2 regions of the Phenylobacterium glaciei genome follow, and region 1 is predicted to be linked to the other one. Evidence: predicted binding sites of a transcription regulator. Region 1 holds the regulator's gene; the other holds the start of a gene.
The links. The regulator HrcA, encoded in region 1, represses chaperone genes, less so after heat shock. The targets are predictions, from matches to a motif close to GTTAGCANTCNNNNNNNNNGANTGCTAAC.
Positions count from the first base shown of each region.

Region 1 (7,615 bases):
CCGGATCACGCCCTTGCGGGTCTTCGGGTTCTGCGGCGAATCCTCCCGCAAGGTCGGGAAGGCGTCGGGGCCGTAATTGTAGACATTGCACGGCAGGAGGATCCGCGCGCCTGTCGACTTTGCCGCCGCGATGCTGGCTTCCATCATCGGCAGGAGCAGGCCCGCCCAGTTGCGGTAGCCCGGCGGGTTGGCGGCGTGGACGATGACACTCACCCCTTGCGCCGCCGCGGTGACGTCGGAAGCCGAGAGCGCGTCGCCCTTCACCCATTCGATCCGTTCCAGGCCGACCGCCTCGCGGGCCGCCCGGGCCGGGTCACGATGCAGGCCACGCACGGTCCAGCCCCGCGCCAGCAGCACAGCGGCGACCTCGCCGCCCACCGATCCCGTCGCCCCAATCACCAACGCGGTCTTGTCTGAAGTCGCCATGTCGCCATCTCCTTCTGAGAGAACAAAGATCGGCGACGGGGAGCTCAAACGAAATTGCGGATATCCGTGACTCAGCTATTCATAAGCGCATGAGCGATCCGACCTGGGACCTGTATCAGAGCCTGCATGCGGTGCTGCAGGCCGGCAGCCTGTCAGCGGCGTCGCGCGCCCGGGGCCTGACCCAGCCCACCATCGGCCGCCACATCGAAGCCCTCGAGCAGCAGCTCGGCGCGCCGCTGTTCCTGCGCAGTCCCCGCGGCCTGACCCCTACGGACCTGGCCATCAGCCTGAAGACCCACCTGGAGGAGATGCACGCCGCCGCCTCAGCCGCCGCGCGCGACGCCTCGGGCTCGGCCGACAGCGAGAAGGGCTCGATCCGCATCGCCGCCAGCCTGATCGTCGGCGTCGAGGTGCTGCCGCAGATCCTGGCCGGCTTCATGGAGCAGCATCCCGACATCGCGATCGAACTTGTGCTGTCCAACAAGATCGAGGACCTGTCGCGCCGCGACGCCGACATCGCCGTGCGCATGGCCAGGCCCACCCAGGGCGCCCTGGTGGCTCGCAAGATCGGCATGCTGGGGATCGGGTTCTACGCCACCCAGGGCTATATCGACCGGCGCGGCATGCCCGAGAGTCTGGACGATCTGGAGAACCACACCCTATGCGGCTTCGACCGCGAGCGCCCGGCCCTGGAGGCCCTGGCCGGCATCGATTTCCCGCGGCCGATCACCCGTGAGGTCTTCGCCTTCCGCACCGACAACGACGCCGCCCAGATCTCCGCCGTCCGCGCCGGCATGGGGATCGGCGGGGTGCAGCACCAGATCGCAAAACGCGACGGCCTTGTGCCCGTGCTGGCCAACGCCTTCTCCTTCGAACTCGAATGCTGGATCGCCATGCACGAGAATCTGAAAGGCAGCCGCCGCATGCGGCTGATGTTCGACCACCTGGCGGTGGGGTTCGCCGAGTATCTGGGCAAGAGCCGGTGACTCTCGCAGGCGGCTGCCTCTGCGGCCAGGTCCGCTATGAGGCGCGTGGCGAGCCTTTGAACGTGCGCTGCTGCCACTGCACGCTTTGCCAGAAGGCGGGCGGGACGCCGTTCTACGCTCGCGCCATGTTCGCCCTGGGCGACATCACCCTGACCGGTGAGACCCTGGACCATCCCACCTCCGATCGGCTGATGCGGCGGTCCTGCGCGCGCTGCGGGACCCTGGTGTTCAGCCAGCCGAACGACCTGCCGGCCCGCATCGCCGTCGGCCTGCCGACCCTGGACGACCCCGGCGCCCTGGCCCCGGACATGCACATCTTCACGAGCACCATGCTGGCCTGGCTGAAGCTGGACGACGACCTGCCGCAGTACCTGGAAAGGCCCCCCGCATGAGCCGACTTCCCAGCTTCCCCGTCGAAGGCGGCTGCGCCTGCGGCGCCATCCGCTACCAGCTGAACGCTCCGCCAATCGCGGTCTATACCTGCCACTGCACCGACTGCCAGTCGCTGACCGGCAGCGCCTTTTCCATGGCCATGCCGGTTTTCCGCAAGGACTTCGAGATCACGCAAGGGCAGCCTGCCAACTGGCCGCGCAAGGCGACTTCGGGGACGGTGATCCCGCAGCGGTTCTGCCCCGACTGCGGGACCCGGGTGTTCACCGAGCCGCCCGGCGGGCCGCACGCCCTGACCGTCCGGCCCGGGACCTTGGACGACACCAGCTGGCTACACCCGGTCTCGGCCTTTTGGGTGAGCAGCGCCCAACCCTGGATGACCTTCGACGCGGACGTCCTGCAGTACGAGACGCAGCCGACGGATTTCACGCCGGTGATGCAGGCGTGGAAGGTCTGGATCGAAGGCTGAAACGAAAACGGCGGCCCCGTCACCAGGGCCGCCGCTTGAAACTCGTAAGGTCGGAAAACCCTAGTCCTCGACGGTTTCCGCCGGGACCACGGTTTCAGCCTTGGGCGTGCCGCCGGTGTAGGAACGTTCGGCGATCCGCGCCGACTTCCCGCGACGGTCGCGCAGATAATAGAGCTTGGCGCGCCGCACGACGCCGCGGCGCTTCACTTCGATGGACTCGATCATCGGCGAGTGGGTCGGGAAGACCCGCTCCACGCCTTCGCCGAAGGAGATCTTGCGGACGGTGAAGCTCTCGTTGATGCCGCCGCCCTGACGGGCGATGCAGACACCTTCATAGGCCTGGACGCGCTCGCGCTCGCCTTCCTTGATCTTCACGTTGACGCGAAGGGTGTCGCCGGCTTGGAAATCAGGGATCTTGCGGGTGGCGAGAAGGCGGTTGCGCTCTTCGTCTTCCAGCTGCTGGATGATGTTCATCGGGTCGTCCTCTAGGTCTTCGGGCTTAATCGCCCTTTGGCTGTTGATTGGCGGTTCGCCGCGCCCACAAGTCCGGCCGCTGCTTCCGCGTCGTCTCTTCCCGCTGCTCAGACCGCCATTTCCGCACCAGGGCGTGATGGCCGCTCAGCAGCACCTCGGGGATATCCAGGCCTTCAAACGTCCGCGGTCGCGTATATTGCGGACCTTCAAGGAGCCCGTCCTCGAAGCTTTCTTCATTCAAGCTCTCGGCCTGCCCCAACACACCGGGGACCAGCCGTACGCACGCCTCGATCGTCACCAGCGCCGCCGCCTCGCCACCGGCGAGCACCGCGTCGCCGACGGCGACCTCCTCGAACCCGCGCGCGTCGAGCACCCGCTGGTCCACCCCCTCGAACCGGCCGGCCAGGACGATCAGTCCAGGCCCGTCAGCCCATTGCTTGACTCGCGCCTGGGTCAGGGGCTGCCCCCGGGCGCTCATATATAAAAGCGGCCGCCCTCGCCGCTCCACGCTGTCCAGCGCAGAAGCGATGACGTCCGCTCGCATCACCTGTCCCGGGCCGCCACCCGCAGGGGTGTCGTCGAGGAAGCCGCGCTTATCCTTGGAAAATCCCCGAATGTCCACTGTTTCCAAGGACCAGAGCCCCTGCTCGCGCCACGCCGTGCCGATCAGCGAGACGCCGAGCGGGCCTGGAAAGGCCTCGGGAAACATGGTCAGGACGGTGGCGTCGAAGGACATCGGGCGCTTTTGGACCATCGGCGCGCGTAATTCTACCGCCTTGCCCGAGCGCCGCGATGGGCCTAATTCAGCGCCTTTCGCACTTGCAGCATATTTCGAGACGCATAATGGACACCCCTGAGAGCCTGCCCGAGACCCTGTCGCTGGAACGCCTGGAGCTGAACCTGTTCCGGGGCGTCAGCCCCTCCATGGGTCCGGGTCGCATCTTCGGGGGCCAGGTGATCGCCCAGTCCCTGTTGGCCGCCTATGAGACGGTCGAGGATCGGGTCTGCCATTCCCTGCACTGCTACTTCATTCGCCCGGGCGATCCCCGCGTGCCCATCGTCTTCGACGTCGACCGCTCGCGCGACGGCGGCACCTTCACCACCCGCCGGGTGGTGGCGATCCAGAACGGCAAGCAGATCTTCAACCTGGCCGCCTCCTTCCAGGTGGTGGAGGACGGCTTCGAGCACCAGATTCCGATGCCCGAGGTTCCCGGCCCTGACGACCTCGAGGACGACTCCGTCAAGCAGCGCAAGATGATGGAGAAGGCCCCGGAGGAGATGCGCAAGATGATGTCGCGCCCTCGGCCCATCGAGATGCGCTCGGTCGGCCCGTCCTCCTGGACCAAGGGCCCCAAGCCCGCTGAGAACAGCGTCTGGTTCCGCGCCGCGGCCCCCATCGGGACCGATCCGCACATGCACCAGGTGATCATGGCCTATGCGTCGGACATGAACATGCTGTCGACCGCCATGCGCCCGCACCGGGTGGAATGGCAGACCCCGGGCCTGCAGTCGGCCAGCTTGGACCACGCCATGTGGTTCCACAAGCCGTCGAACTTCAACGAGTGGCACCTCTATCACCAGGACAGCCCCTCGGCCTCCGGTGGCCGCGGCTTCGTGCGCGGCTCGATCTATGACGCCAAGGGCGACCTGGTGGCCTCGGTCACCCAGGAAGGCCTAATCCGCATGAAGACGCCCGAGGCGAAGGCCTAAACAGACCGCTCAGGCCTTGGTGTCCACCGCGTCGCCGTCGTGGGACGCGTCGTGGCTGGCGTCATTGGCGGCGTAGGGGTTGGCGGGACCGCCGGAGGGTTCGGCGCCCGGACCTGTGGAGCCCTTGGCCGCCACCACCACCATGGCCGGGCGGATCAGCCGGCCCAGCAGTTCGTAGCCGGGCTGCAGCACCTGGATCACCCCGCCGGCGCCGACCTCGGTGGAGGGCTGCTCCATCATGGCCTGGTGCTGGTGCGGGTCGAACTTCACGCCCTTGTCGGGCTCGATCTTCTTCAGACCGTTGTTCTCGAAGGCGGTCTGCAGCGATTTCGCCGTCATCTCCACACCGACCACGAAGTTCTTCACCACCGTGTCGGGGCTGTCGGCGGGCGCCGCGGTGAGCGCGCGCGACATGTTGTCGGCGGCCGCCAGCAGGTCCTTGCCGAACTTCTGGATGGCGTAGGCGCGCGCGTCATTGGCCTCGCGCTCGGCGCGGCGCCGCGTGTTCTCCGCCTCGGCGGCGTAGCGCAGCACCTGTTCCTTCAGCGCCTTGTTCTCGGCGGTCAGGGCCTCGATATGGTCGATCGCCGCATCGGCGATGTCGTTGACGTCTTCGGCCGGCGTTTGATCGTCGGACATGTTCAATCCTTCACGCGTTCTCGCACCTGGGACAGCACGCGGGCGGTATAGTCCACCAGCGGGATGACCCGGGCATAGTTTAGCCGGGCGGGACCGATCACGCCGATCGCCCCCAGCACCTTCTGTTTGCCCGTCATATAGGGCGCGGCGATCACGGCGGAACCCGAAAGCGAAAACAGCCGCGTTTCGGCCCCGATAAAGATGCGCACGCCCTGAGCTTCGTTGACCCCGTCTAGCAGGCCGATGAGCTGTTCCTTTTGCTCCAGATCATCGAACAGCATTCTAACGCGCTCGAGGTCGTCCAGGGTCTCAGGGTCGGCAAGAAGATTGCCGCGGCCCCGCACGATCAGGGCCCGCTCGGCCACCTCGCCCCCGCCCCAGGCGGCCAGGCCGTCCTCCACCAGCCGTGCGGCGGTCTCGTTGAGCTGCTGGCGGGCGGTGTCCAGTTCGGTGCGCATCTCACGCCCCGCCTCGGCCAGGGTCTTGCCGCGCAGCCGGGTGTTGAGGAAGTTCGAGGCCTCCTGCAGGGCGCTGGGGGTGACGCCCGCGGTCAGCGCCATCAGCCGGTTCTCCACCGCCCCGTCGTCAAAGACCATGACGGCCAGCGCCTGGTCGGCCGACAGCGAGACGAACTCCACATGCTTGACGCCGGCGTCGCGGACCGGGGTCACGACAACGCCTGCGCCGCCGGCCAAACCAGAAAGGATTGCGCTGGCCTCGTTGAGGGCGTCGTCGAAGGTCTGGCCCCGGCCGGTGAGCCGGTGCTCGATGGAGCGCCGCTCCTCCTCGCCCACGTCACCGATCTCCATCAGGCCGTCGACGAACAGCCGCAGGCCCGCATGGGTCGGCAGCCGTCCGGCGCTGACATGGGGAGCGCCCAGCAAGCCCAGCTGGGTCAGGTCCTGCATGGTGTTGCGGATCGAGGCGGGCGACAGGTGAACGCCGCCCTTGGACAGGGTGCGCGAGCCCACCGGGTCGCCGGTTTCCAGATAGCTTTCCACGACGCGGCGGAAGATGTCGCGGGCGCGCTCGTCCAGAGCGGCGAGCGAGGGCCCACCGGTCAACAGTGAGCTGGTCAAGGAGCTAGGCAGGTCAGAACCATGGACGGAACCTCTGTATTCTAGGATAAGCGCGACCCTCTGCGGCGCAAGACGTCGCGCTCATATCCGAGCCCTTCCATGCGCCCTTCCGACCGGACTCCCGAGCTTCTTCGTGACGTGACCATCGAAACCGGGGTCAATCGCTATGCGGAAGGCTCGTCCCTGATCACCTTTGGCCACACCAAGGTGCTGATCACCGCCAGCGTCGAGGACCGGGTGCCGGGCTTCATGCGCGGCCGCGGCCAGGGCTGGGTCACCGCCGAGTACGGCATGTTGCCCAGGGCCACCCACACCCGCGGCCGCCGCGAGGCCTCTGAGGGCAAGCAGTCGGGCCGCACGCAGGAAATCCAGCGGCTGATCGGCCGCTCCCTGCGCGCCATCATCAACCCGACCCTGCTGGGCGAGCGTCAGATCTCCATCGACTGCGACGTCCTCCAGGCTGACGGCGGCACCCGCACGGCCGCCATCACCGGCGCCTGGGTCGCCCTGCGCCAGGCGGTGAACTACCTGATGGAGGAAGGGCTGATCACCACCGACCCGATCACCGACCAGGTCGCGGCCATCTCGTGTGGCATCTACAACGGCACGCCCGTCCTCGACCTTGAGTACGAGGAAGACTCCAACGCCGAGGCCGACGCCAACTTCGTGCTCACCGGCTCGGGCGACATCGTCGAGATCCAGGCCACCGGCGAGAAGCGCGGCTTCAGCCAGGGCGAGTTCGAGGCCCTGTTCGGTCTGGCCCGCAAGGGGATCGGTGAGCTCTGCGTGATGCAGCGCGAGGCCGGCGCGCGCAAATAGGGCTTTCTTGAAGGGCGCGTGTCGGGCGGCATAACCGGGTTCCACTTAAGCCTGACGCGCTTGCGAACGCAAAACGGGCGGCCCCAGGGGACCGCCCGTTTCGAACGCTAAGCCACGGTGGGGGACCGTGGGGTACTAACTCTTAGAGACCGTTCAGCAGCTGGCGGAAGGCCGAGGCGGGCAGACGGGCCAGCTCTTCGGCGAAGGGGGCCATCAGGCGGTCGATCAGGCTTTCAATGGCGCGAGCCATGGGGAGTTCCTTTGTGCAATGCAGCAATTGTTGCAGCGCATATAGGAGCGAATCCCTTACCTGGCAATATCTAAACACCGCTCAGTCCGACTTTTTTGGACAGGCGCGTACAGTTTTCCGCTGCGGTGCGTCATCACGCCGCTGTGTTCAACCGTCCTCGTCGTCGTCCGGCAGGTCGTCGGAGGGGCCGGCCTCGTAGTGCAGCAAGTCGCCGGGCTGGCAGTCCAGCTCGCGGCACAGCGCCGCCAGGGTGGAGAAGCGCACGGCGCGGGCCTTGCCGGTTTTCAGGATCGACAGGTTGGCGATGGTGACGCCGACGCGGTCGGCGAGTTCGGTGAGCGACATGCGGCGTTCCAGCAGCACGCGGTCGAGC
Region 1 covers NZ_JAGSGD010000001.1:323,846-331,460, reverse strand. The annotation lists gene JKL49_RS01615 (NAD(P)H-binding protein) at 1-426, opposite strand, end outside; gene JKL49_RS01610 (LysR family transcriptional regulator) at 516-1,412, shown strand; gene JKL49_RS21155 (GFA family protein) at 1,409-1,804, shown strand; gene JKL49_RS01600 (GFA family protein) at 1,801-2,271, shown strand; gene rplS (50S ribosomal protein L19) at 2,332-2,745, opposite strand; gene trmD (tRNA (guanosine(37)-N1)-methyltransferase TrmD) at 2,771-3,481, opposite strand; gene JKL49_RS01585 (acyl-CoA thioesterase) at 3,589-4,455, shown strand; gene grpE (nucleotide exchange factor GrpE) at 4,465-5,094, opposite strand; gene hrcA (heat-inducible transcriptional repressor HrcA) at 5,097-6,173, opposite strand; gene rph (ribonuclease PH) at 6,273-6,992, shown strand; gene JKL49_RS01565 (helix-turn-helix domain-containing protein) at 7,390-7,615, opposite strand, start outside.

Region 2 (7,615 bases), 210 kb from region 1:
GACCACCTTGGCCGGGTCGATGACGCCGGCCGCGACCATGTCCACATATTCTTCGGTCTGGGCGTTGAAGCCGAAGGTCGGGGAGGCGTTCTCCATGACCTTGCCGACCACGATCGAGCCTTCGACGCCGGCGTTTTCGGCGATCTGACGGATCGGGGCCTGCAGGGCGCGGCGCACGATGGCGACACCCGCTTCCTGGTCGTCGTTGTCACCCTTGAAGCCGTCCAGAGCCTTGGACGCCTTCAGCAGGGCGACGCCGCCGCCGGGGACGATGCCTTCTTCCACGGCCGCGCGGGTCGCGTTGAGGGCGTCGTCGACGCGGTCCTTCTTTTCCTTCACTTCGACTTCCGTCGAGCCGCCGACGCGGATCACGGCGACGCCGCCGGCCAGCTTGGCCAGACGTTCCTGCAGCTTTTCCTTGTCGTAGTCGCTCGTGGTGTCTTCGATCTGGCGCTTGATCTGGCTGATACGGCCTTCGATCGCGTCCTTGGCGCCGACGCCGTCGACGATGGTGGTGTCGTCCTTGGTGATCGAGACCTTCTTGGCCTTGCCCAGCATTTCCAGGCCGACGTTTTCGAGCTTGATGCCCAGGTCTTCGCTGATCAGCTCACCGCCGGTCAGGATGGCGATGTCTTCCAGCATGGCCTTGCGGCGATCGCCGAAGCCCGGCGCCTTGACGGCGGCGACGCGGAGACCGCCGCGCAGCTTGTTCACCACCAGGGTGGCGAGGGCTTCACCTTCAACGTCCTCGGCGATGATCAGCAGGGGACGGCCCGACTGGACCACGGCTTCCAGGACCGGAAGCAGGGGCTGCAGCGAGGTCAGCTTCTTTTCGTAGAGCAGGATCAGAGGCTCTTCGAGTTCGACCTCCATCTTGTCGGCGTTGGTGATGAAGTAGGGCGACAGGTAGCCGCGGTCGAACTGCATGCCTTCGACGACGTCGAGTTCGGTTTCGGCGGTCTTGGCTTCTTCGACGGTGATGACGCCTTCGTTGCCGACCTTGGCCATGGCCTTGGCGATCATCTCACCGACTTCGGTGTCGCCGTTGGCGGAGATGGTGCCGACCTGGGCGATCTCGGCGTTGGTGGTGACCTTCTTGGCCGAAGCCTTGATCTCGGCCAGCACCTTGGCGACGGCCTTGTCGACGCCGCGCTTCAGGTCCATCGGGTTCATGCCGGCGGCGACCGACTTCAGGCCCTCGACGACGATGGCTTGGGCCAGCACGGTGGCGGTGGTGGTGCCGTCGCCGGCCTTGTCGTTGGTCTTCGACGCGACTTCGCGGATCATCTGCGCGCCGAGGTTCTCGAAGCGGTCAGACAGTTCGATTTCCTTGGCGACCGAGACGCCGTCCTTGGTGGAGCGCGGGGCGCCGAAGGACTTTTCGATGACCACGTTGCGGCCCTTGGGACCCAGGGTCACCTTGACGGCATTGGCCAGGATGTTGACGCCGCGCAGCATGCGGTCGCGCGCGTCGGAGGAGAAATAGACGTCTTTAGCGGCCATTTTTGTTCAGCTCTTTCAGAATGTTAGGGAAGGGAGGAGAGCGGAGGAGGTGGTTATTCGACCACGCCCAGGACGTCGCTTTCCTTCATGATCAGGAGGTCCTGATCGTCGATCTTCACTTCAGTGCCCGACCACTTGCCGAACAGGATCTTGTCGCCCGGCTTGACGTCCAGGGGTTGGATCTTGCCGCTGTCATCACGGGCGCCGGGGCCGACGGCGACGACTTCGCCTTCCTGCGGCTTTTCCTTGGCGGTGTCGGGAATGATGATCCCGCCCTTGGTCTTCTCAACTTCTTCGACGCGCTTGATCAGCACGCGGTCTCCCAGGGGACGAAACGCCATGTCTTTTTCTCTCCGTTCGGGACGGTTGAATGGATTGCGTCGCACGAGGGGCCAGCCGTTAGCAGCCGTAGCCCCTGAGTGCTAACGACGGGCGGGAGTTAGGGTTGCGGGCCCCCAAAGTCAAGCGTGGCTGGAGGCGAAAGGCGTGTCTGGGCGAATCCGCTTGGCCCCCGAGGGACCGCGCCGCTAAGGGTTCTTGAGAGGGAAGAAACTTCAAAGTCCCAGGAGATTATCCATGCGCCTCGCGCTCGCCGCCCTGACCGCCCTGTCCATCGCCGCCACCGCCACCGCCGCCGGGGCCGAGACCTGGAAACCCTACAGCGCCGTCAGTGATAAGAGCCTGCAGTGGTCCTTTGACACCGACTATTCCTACCGCGACGCCGCCAGCGGCATGGTCGTGATCCAGCAGGCCATCGGCAAGGTGGGCGCCAGCCCCCGCATGGGCCCCTCGGCCCCGGGCGCCACCGACGGCGTCGGCAGCGTGGTGGCCATCGACTGCAAGGCCAAGAGCCTGATGATCATCGGCTCCTATTCGCCTTCCAAGCCCCTGGCGATCGCCGACACGTGGCGCGCCGCCAAGGCCGCCAAGGCCAACACCGCCGACGACAAGGCCCTGGTGGCGGCCGCCTGCGACGGCGCCGACAAGCTGCCCACGAAGTAGGGATTGGCAATCTCGCGCGGCGTCCTAACCTCGGGCGACTGAGGAGGGACGCCGATGCTGGACCATGTGAGCCTGAAGGTGGTCGACCACGCCGCCGCCCAGGCCTTCTACGACCAGGCGCTCGCGCCGCTGGGCCTGACCCGCCTGTTTTCCATGGCGGGTTCCTCCGGCTACGGCGACAGCCGCCCGTTCTTCTGGATCGGCCAGGGGGACAAGTCGGGCTATTGCCACGTGGCCTTCACCGCGAGCGACCGCGCCACGGTGGACGCCTTCCACGCCGCGGCCCTGGCCGCCGGCGGCCGCGACAACGGCCCGCCGGGCCTGCGCGCGCATTACCACCCCACCTATTACGGCGCCTTCGTCCTGGATCTGGACGGCCACAACATCGAGGCGGTCTGCCACGCGCCGGCCTGACGCTGTAAATTGAAACGCTTGTTTGGATTTTGACCGAAAGTGCGCCAAAGCTTTCGGCAACCCACAAATTCGCAGGAGAGACCCGATGAGCGAGACCCAGGACAAGGCCCAGTCCAGCTTCAAGCTGAACCCGATGGACGAGCTCAACGACCTGCGAATGTCGGCCAAGGCCCTGCCGTTGCTGGAGCACGTGCGCCGCTTCATCAAGGACACCGTCCAGCCGATGAGCGAGGAGTTCCATCGCCTCGGCGCCGGCAAGGCCGACATCTGGAGCTATGCGCCGGGTCAGCTGGAATGCCTGGAAAAGGCCAAAGACAAGGCCAAGGCCGAAGGTCTCTGGAACTTCTTCCTGCCCAACGCCGAGACCGGCGAAGGCCTGTCCAACCTCGACTACGCCTATATCGCCGTCGAGCTGGGCAAGAACCCGATGGCCTCCGAGACCATGAACTGCGCCGCGCCCGACACCGGCAACATGGAAGTCCTCGAGCGCGTCGGCACCCCTGAGCAGAAGAAGATGTGGCTGGAGCCGCTGCTGGCCGGCAAGATCCGCTCGGCCTTCGCCATGACCGAGGTCAACGCCGCCTCCTCCGACGCCAAGAACGTCAACACCCGCGCCACCCTGGTGGGCGACGAGTACGTCATCAACGGCGAGAAGCACTACATCTCCGGCGCCGGCGACCCGCGCTGCAAGATCATGATCACCATGGTCCAGACCAGCCCGGACGGCCCCCCCAACCTGCGCCAGTCGCAGATCCTGGTCCCCACCGACGCCCCTGGCGTGAAGATCGTCGGCCCCATGAACGTGTTCGGCGATCCCGACGCGCCGCACGGCCACATGCACATCATCTTCGACAACGTCCGCGTGCCGGCGTCGAACATGCTGCTGGGCGAGGGCCGCGGCTTTGAGATCAGCCAGCTGCGCCTCGGCCCCGGCCGGATCCACCACTGCATGCGCGCCATCGGCCAGGCCGAGAAGGCGCTCGACCTGATGGTCACCCGGGGTCTTTCCCGTGAAGCCTTCGGCAAGCCGCTGGTCCAGCTCGGCGGCAACATCGAGAAGATCAGCCGCGCCCGCATCGACATCGAGGCCATGCGCCTGATGGTGCTCAAGGCCGCCAAGGCCATGGACGTCCTGGGCAACCAGGAAGCCCGCGTCTGGATCCACATGGTCAAGGCCATGGTGCCCGAGCGCGTCTGCCAGATCATCGACGAAGCCATCCAGATGCACGGCGCGCTCGGCGTGTCGCAGCACACGCCCCTGGCCCGCATGTACACCTCGACCCGCACCCTGCGGATCGCCGACGGCCCCGATGAAGTCCACCACATGGTCGTGGGCCGCAACGAGCTGCGCCAGTACCGCGAAATGCCGCACGATCCGTCCAACGCGGCCGTCTTCCGGAACTAGTCGCCCCGTCACACGGACGAAATGACGAGAGGCGGGGGCGAAAGTCCCCGCCTCTTTTCGTTAGTGGCCGGCCGCTGGCGGGCTCAGGCGTTTGACGTCCTCGGCCGTCACCGGCTCGGGATAGTTGTTGCCGAAATTGGTCCGCACATAGGTGATCACCGCGGCGGTCTGTTCGGGGCTCAGCATGTCGCTGAACCAGGGCATGCCGCCCCGGCCCTTGGTGACCATCACGATGGGATAGGCCGCCGTCTTCAGCTTGGGATTGTTGGCCAGCGCCGGGAAGGTCCCGGCCCCCACCGCGCCCTTGCCGTCGGCCATGTGGCAGGTCTGGCAGACCATCTGATAGACCTCTTGTCCGGTCTTGGGCACAGGCGGCTTGCTGCCGCCGGGGCCGGGTTCATCGGCCATGGCGGGCGCGGCCAGGACGAAGGCCAGCACCAGGCCCAGCTTCGAAATCATCTTCATGCTCAGGCCTCCAGCGCGCGCTTGTGCAGACGGGTGATGGCGTCCAGCGACGAGAGCAGGGCGCCCTCCATCCAGCAGCCGACATAGGACGCGTGCTCGCCGGCCAGCACCACGCGGCCGTCCAGGGCCACCAGGTCCTGGTAGTGGGCGGCCCGCGTCTCCTCGGTCCAGCGGGCGCAGCAGCCCAGGATCCAGGGCACGCGGTTCCAGGCCACCGAGGCGCCGTTCGAGAACTCCTTGCGATAGCTTTCCGGGTGGAACACCGACCCTTGCGCCAAGGCCGCCTCGATCCGTTCCTCCGGCGTCATGCCAGCCAGGTGGTAGCCCCCCATCCCGCTGGCGAAGGCGCCCAGCAGCACGGCGGGGCCGTCCTTGAAGAAGTTGTTGTTGGGATAGGAGATCAGGCTGATCTCCTGGTTGGTGAAGGAGTGGCCGCCATAGATGGCCGCGTCCTCCTCCCAGAACCGGCGCTTCATCTCCAGACCGATCTTCACCGAGTTGGAGTAGGGCACCGCGGCGATCGCCGCGTTCATCTTCTCCGACATGTTGTTCTCGATCTGGCTCAGCACCGTCAGCGGGATGGTGCAGACGCACCAGTCGGCCTTGGCCTCCGTCACCTTGCCGGTCCCGGTGTCGGTATAGGTGACCGCGACGCCCTTCTTGCCCTGGTCGATCTTGGTGACCTTGGCGTTGTAGGTGATCAGCGGCTGCACCTCACGCGCGAAGGCCTTGCCGATCATGCCCATGCCGCCCACCGGCTGGAACATGGTGGTCTGGAATTCCTCGTTCATGAAGAACGACATGTTCTTCCAGATCTTCGAATCCAGCACGTCCTTCAGGGCGAAGACCTCTGAGGGGCTCGGCGCGCCCCCCACCCCGCCGCCCGGCGAGCGGTCGAACCCGCGGTGCTCGGAGGAGAGCAGGTTCTTGGCGTACTTCATGTCCTTGTCGAGCATGCCCCACTCGCGCAGGGCTTCCTTCAGGCGGGCGGCGTCCTCGGCCGTGACGCTGGCGTCCAGGCCCTTCTGGTCGATGGCCTTGGAGAGCAGTTCGGCGACATTGCCCTCGAAGTCGGCGGCCAGCGCCTTGAACCGCTGCGGCTTGCCGCCGAAGGCGTCGGTGTTGTGCACATAGGCGTTGTGGTTGAACTGGATGAAGGGCTGCAGCTCGACATTGAAGGCCTTGCAATAGTGCAGCAGCGTCCGGTGGTGGTGCGGGATGCGCCAGGGTCCGGGATTGAGGAAATTGCCCTCGGCGAAGCCCACCTTCTGGGTCGCCCCGCCCATCTCGGTGAGGGTGTCGCCGCCGTACAGAGACCAGTTCCGGCCCCCGGCGCGGTCCTGGTATTCCAGCACGGTGACCTTGTAGCCGGCCTTGGTCAGCTCATAGGCCGCCAGCATCCCGGCCAGGCCGGCGCCCAGCACGATCACCGAGGCGCCCTTGCGCGCCCCCGACAGGTTCGGCGGTCCCTTGAAATGGCTCTCGGCGGCGTAACCGAGGGTGGTCATCATGTTGTACATCAGGGCCGATCCGCCCAGCATCCCGATGGTCGACAGCAACTGCCGCCGCGTCGTCTTCCCAGCCTCTTCCATGGGGCGCCCTCCCTGAACTCTTCAACAGCCCCAGGCCTAAGGACGCGGGCTTCTCCGCGCCAACCGCCAGGACCGGCGCGCGAGGGTTTTCGACGACCTGCCTCCGCTTTGGGCGGGCGCTGAAAAACTGGCCACGGATCGGGCATGGGCTATGCTGGCCACATGACCGACAAGGCCTTCCTCGACGGCTATCGCAGCCCGGGCGTCTTCACCGGCCTCGACGGCTTCGAGGACCAGATCGATGCCCTGCCCGCCGAGGTCGGCGCGGTGGCCGCCTTCGTCCACGGCCTGCTGATCCATGAGGGTCTCGCGGCAGCCTATGGCGTCACCCTGGCGCCGGGCCGGTTCGACGAGAAGCAGATCCACGGGACCACCGCCCTGCTGCGCCAGGCGATGCGTCTCCACGACCGCCCCATCACCGAGCCCCGCGCGCCGGAGCATCGGGTGGTGGGCGTCTGCCGCCACTTCGCCGTCCTGTTCGCCGCCGTCATGCGCCGCAAGGGCTTCCCCGCCCGCGTCCGCTGCGGCTTCGCCAACTATTTCGAGCCGGGCAAGCACTTCGACCACTGGGTCGGCGAGTACTGGAACGGGGATCGCTGGGTGCTGGTGGACAGCCAGGTCGACGACCTGCAGCGCAAGCTCTTCAACCTGACCCTCGATCCCCTCGACGTCCCCCGCGACCGCTTCCTCGTCGGCGGCGACGCCTGGCGCGCCTGCCGCCAGGGCGCTGACCCCATGGGCTTCGGGGTCTCAGGCACGCAGATGTGGGGCCTGGTCGAGGTCTATGGCGACATCTTCCAGGACCTCGCCGCCCTCCAGAACATCGAGCTCCTCCCCTGGGGCTGGTACGGCCTGGCCACCGACGAGGCGGGGATGAAAGAGACCGCGCTGATCGACAAGCTGGCCGACACCTCCAGCCGCGCGGACGAGGCGGCGATGGCCGAGCTGGCGGAGTTAGTGGCGGCCGATGAGCGGCTCCGGCCGCCGCACGACCGCGTCGCGGAGACCGCCAAGGCTGAAGCTGCGATCCTATAGCTCCTCCTCCGGGCAGGAGCTTCGATACGTGCATGACCCATCGACTGCGCGGCTTGGCTGATTGCGCGTCGGGACACGTCGACCCCCAAATCGTTCCTAGGACGTTCGCTTTTTGGGGGTAGGTGTGACTCTCCTCTTGTGGGGTGAGGTGTGAGGGCCTACCAAGCGGCATGGATCGCCCTTCGAATCACGCGTCCGA
Region 2 covers NZ_JAGSGD010000001.1:529,320-536,934, forward strand. The annotation lists gene groL (chaperonin GroEL) at 1-1,503, opposite strand, end outside; gene groES (co-chaperone GroES) at 1,557-1,844, opposite strand; gene JKL49_RS02640 (hypothetical protein) at 2,080-2,505, shown strand; gene JKL49_RS02645 (VOC family protein) at 2,560-2,919, shown strand; gene JKL49_RS02650 (acyl-CoA dehydrogenase family protein) at 3,005-4,324, shown strand; gene JKL49_RS02655 (c-type cytochrome) at 4,385-4,789, opposite strand; gene JKL49_RS02660 (flavin monoamine oxidase family protein) at 4,792-6,381, opposite strand; gene JKL49_RS02665 (transglutaminase-like domain-containing protein) at 6,526-7,416, shown strand.
Region 2: the regulator HrcA is predicted to act here: its motif matches at 1,902-1,930, upstream of groES (co-chaperone GroES).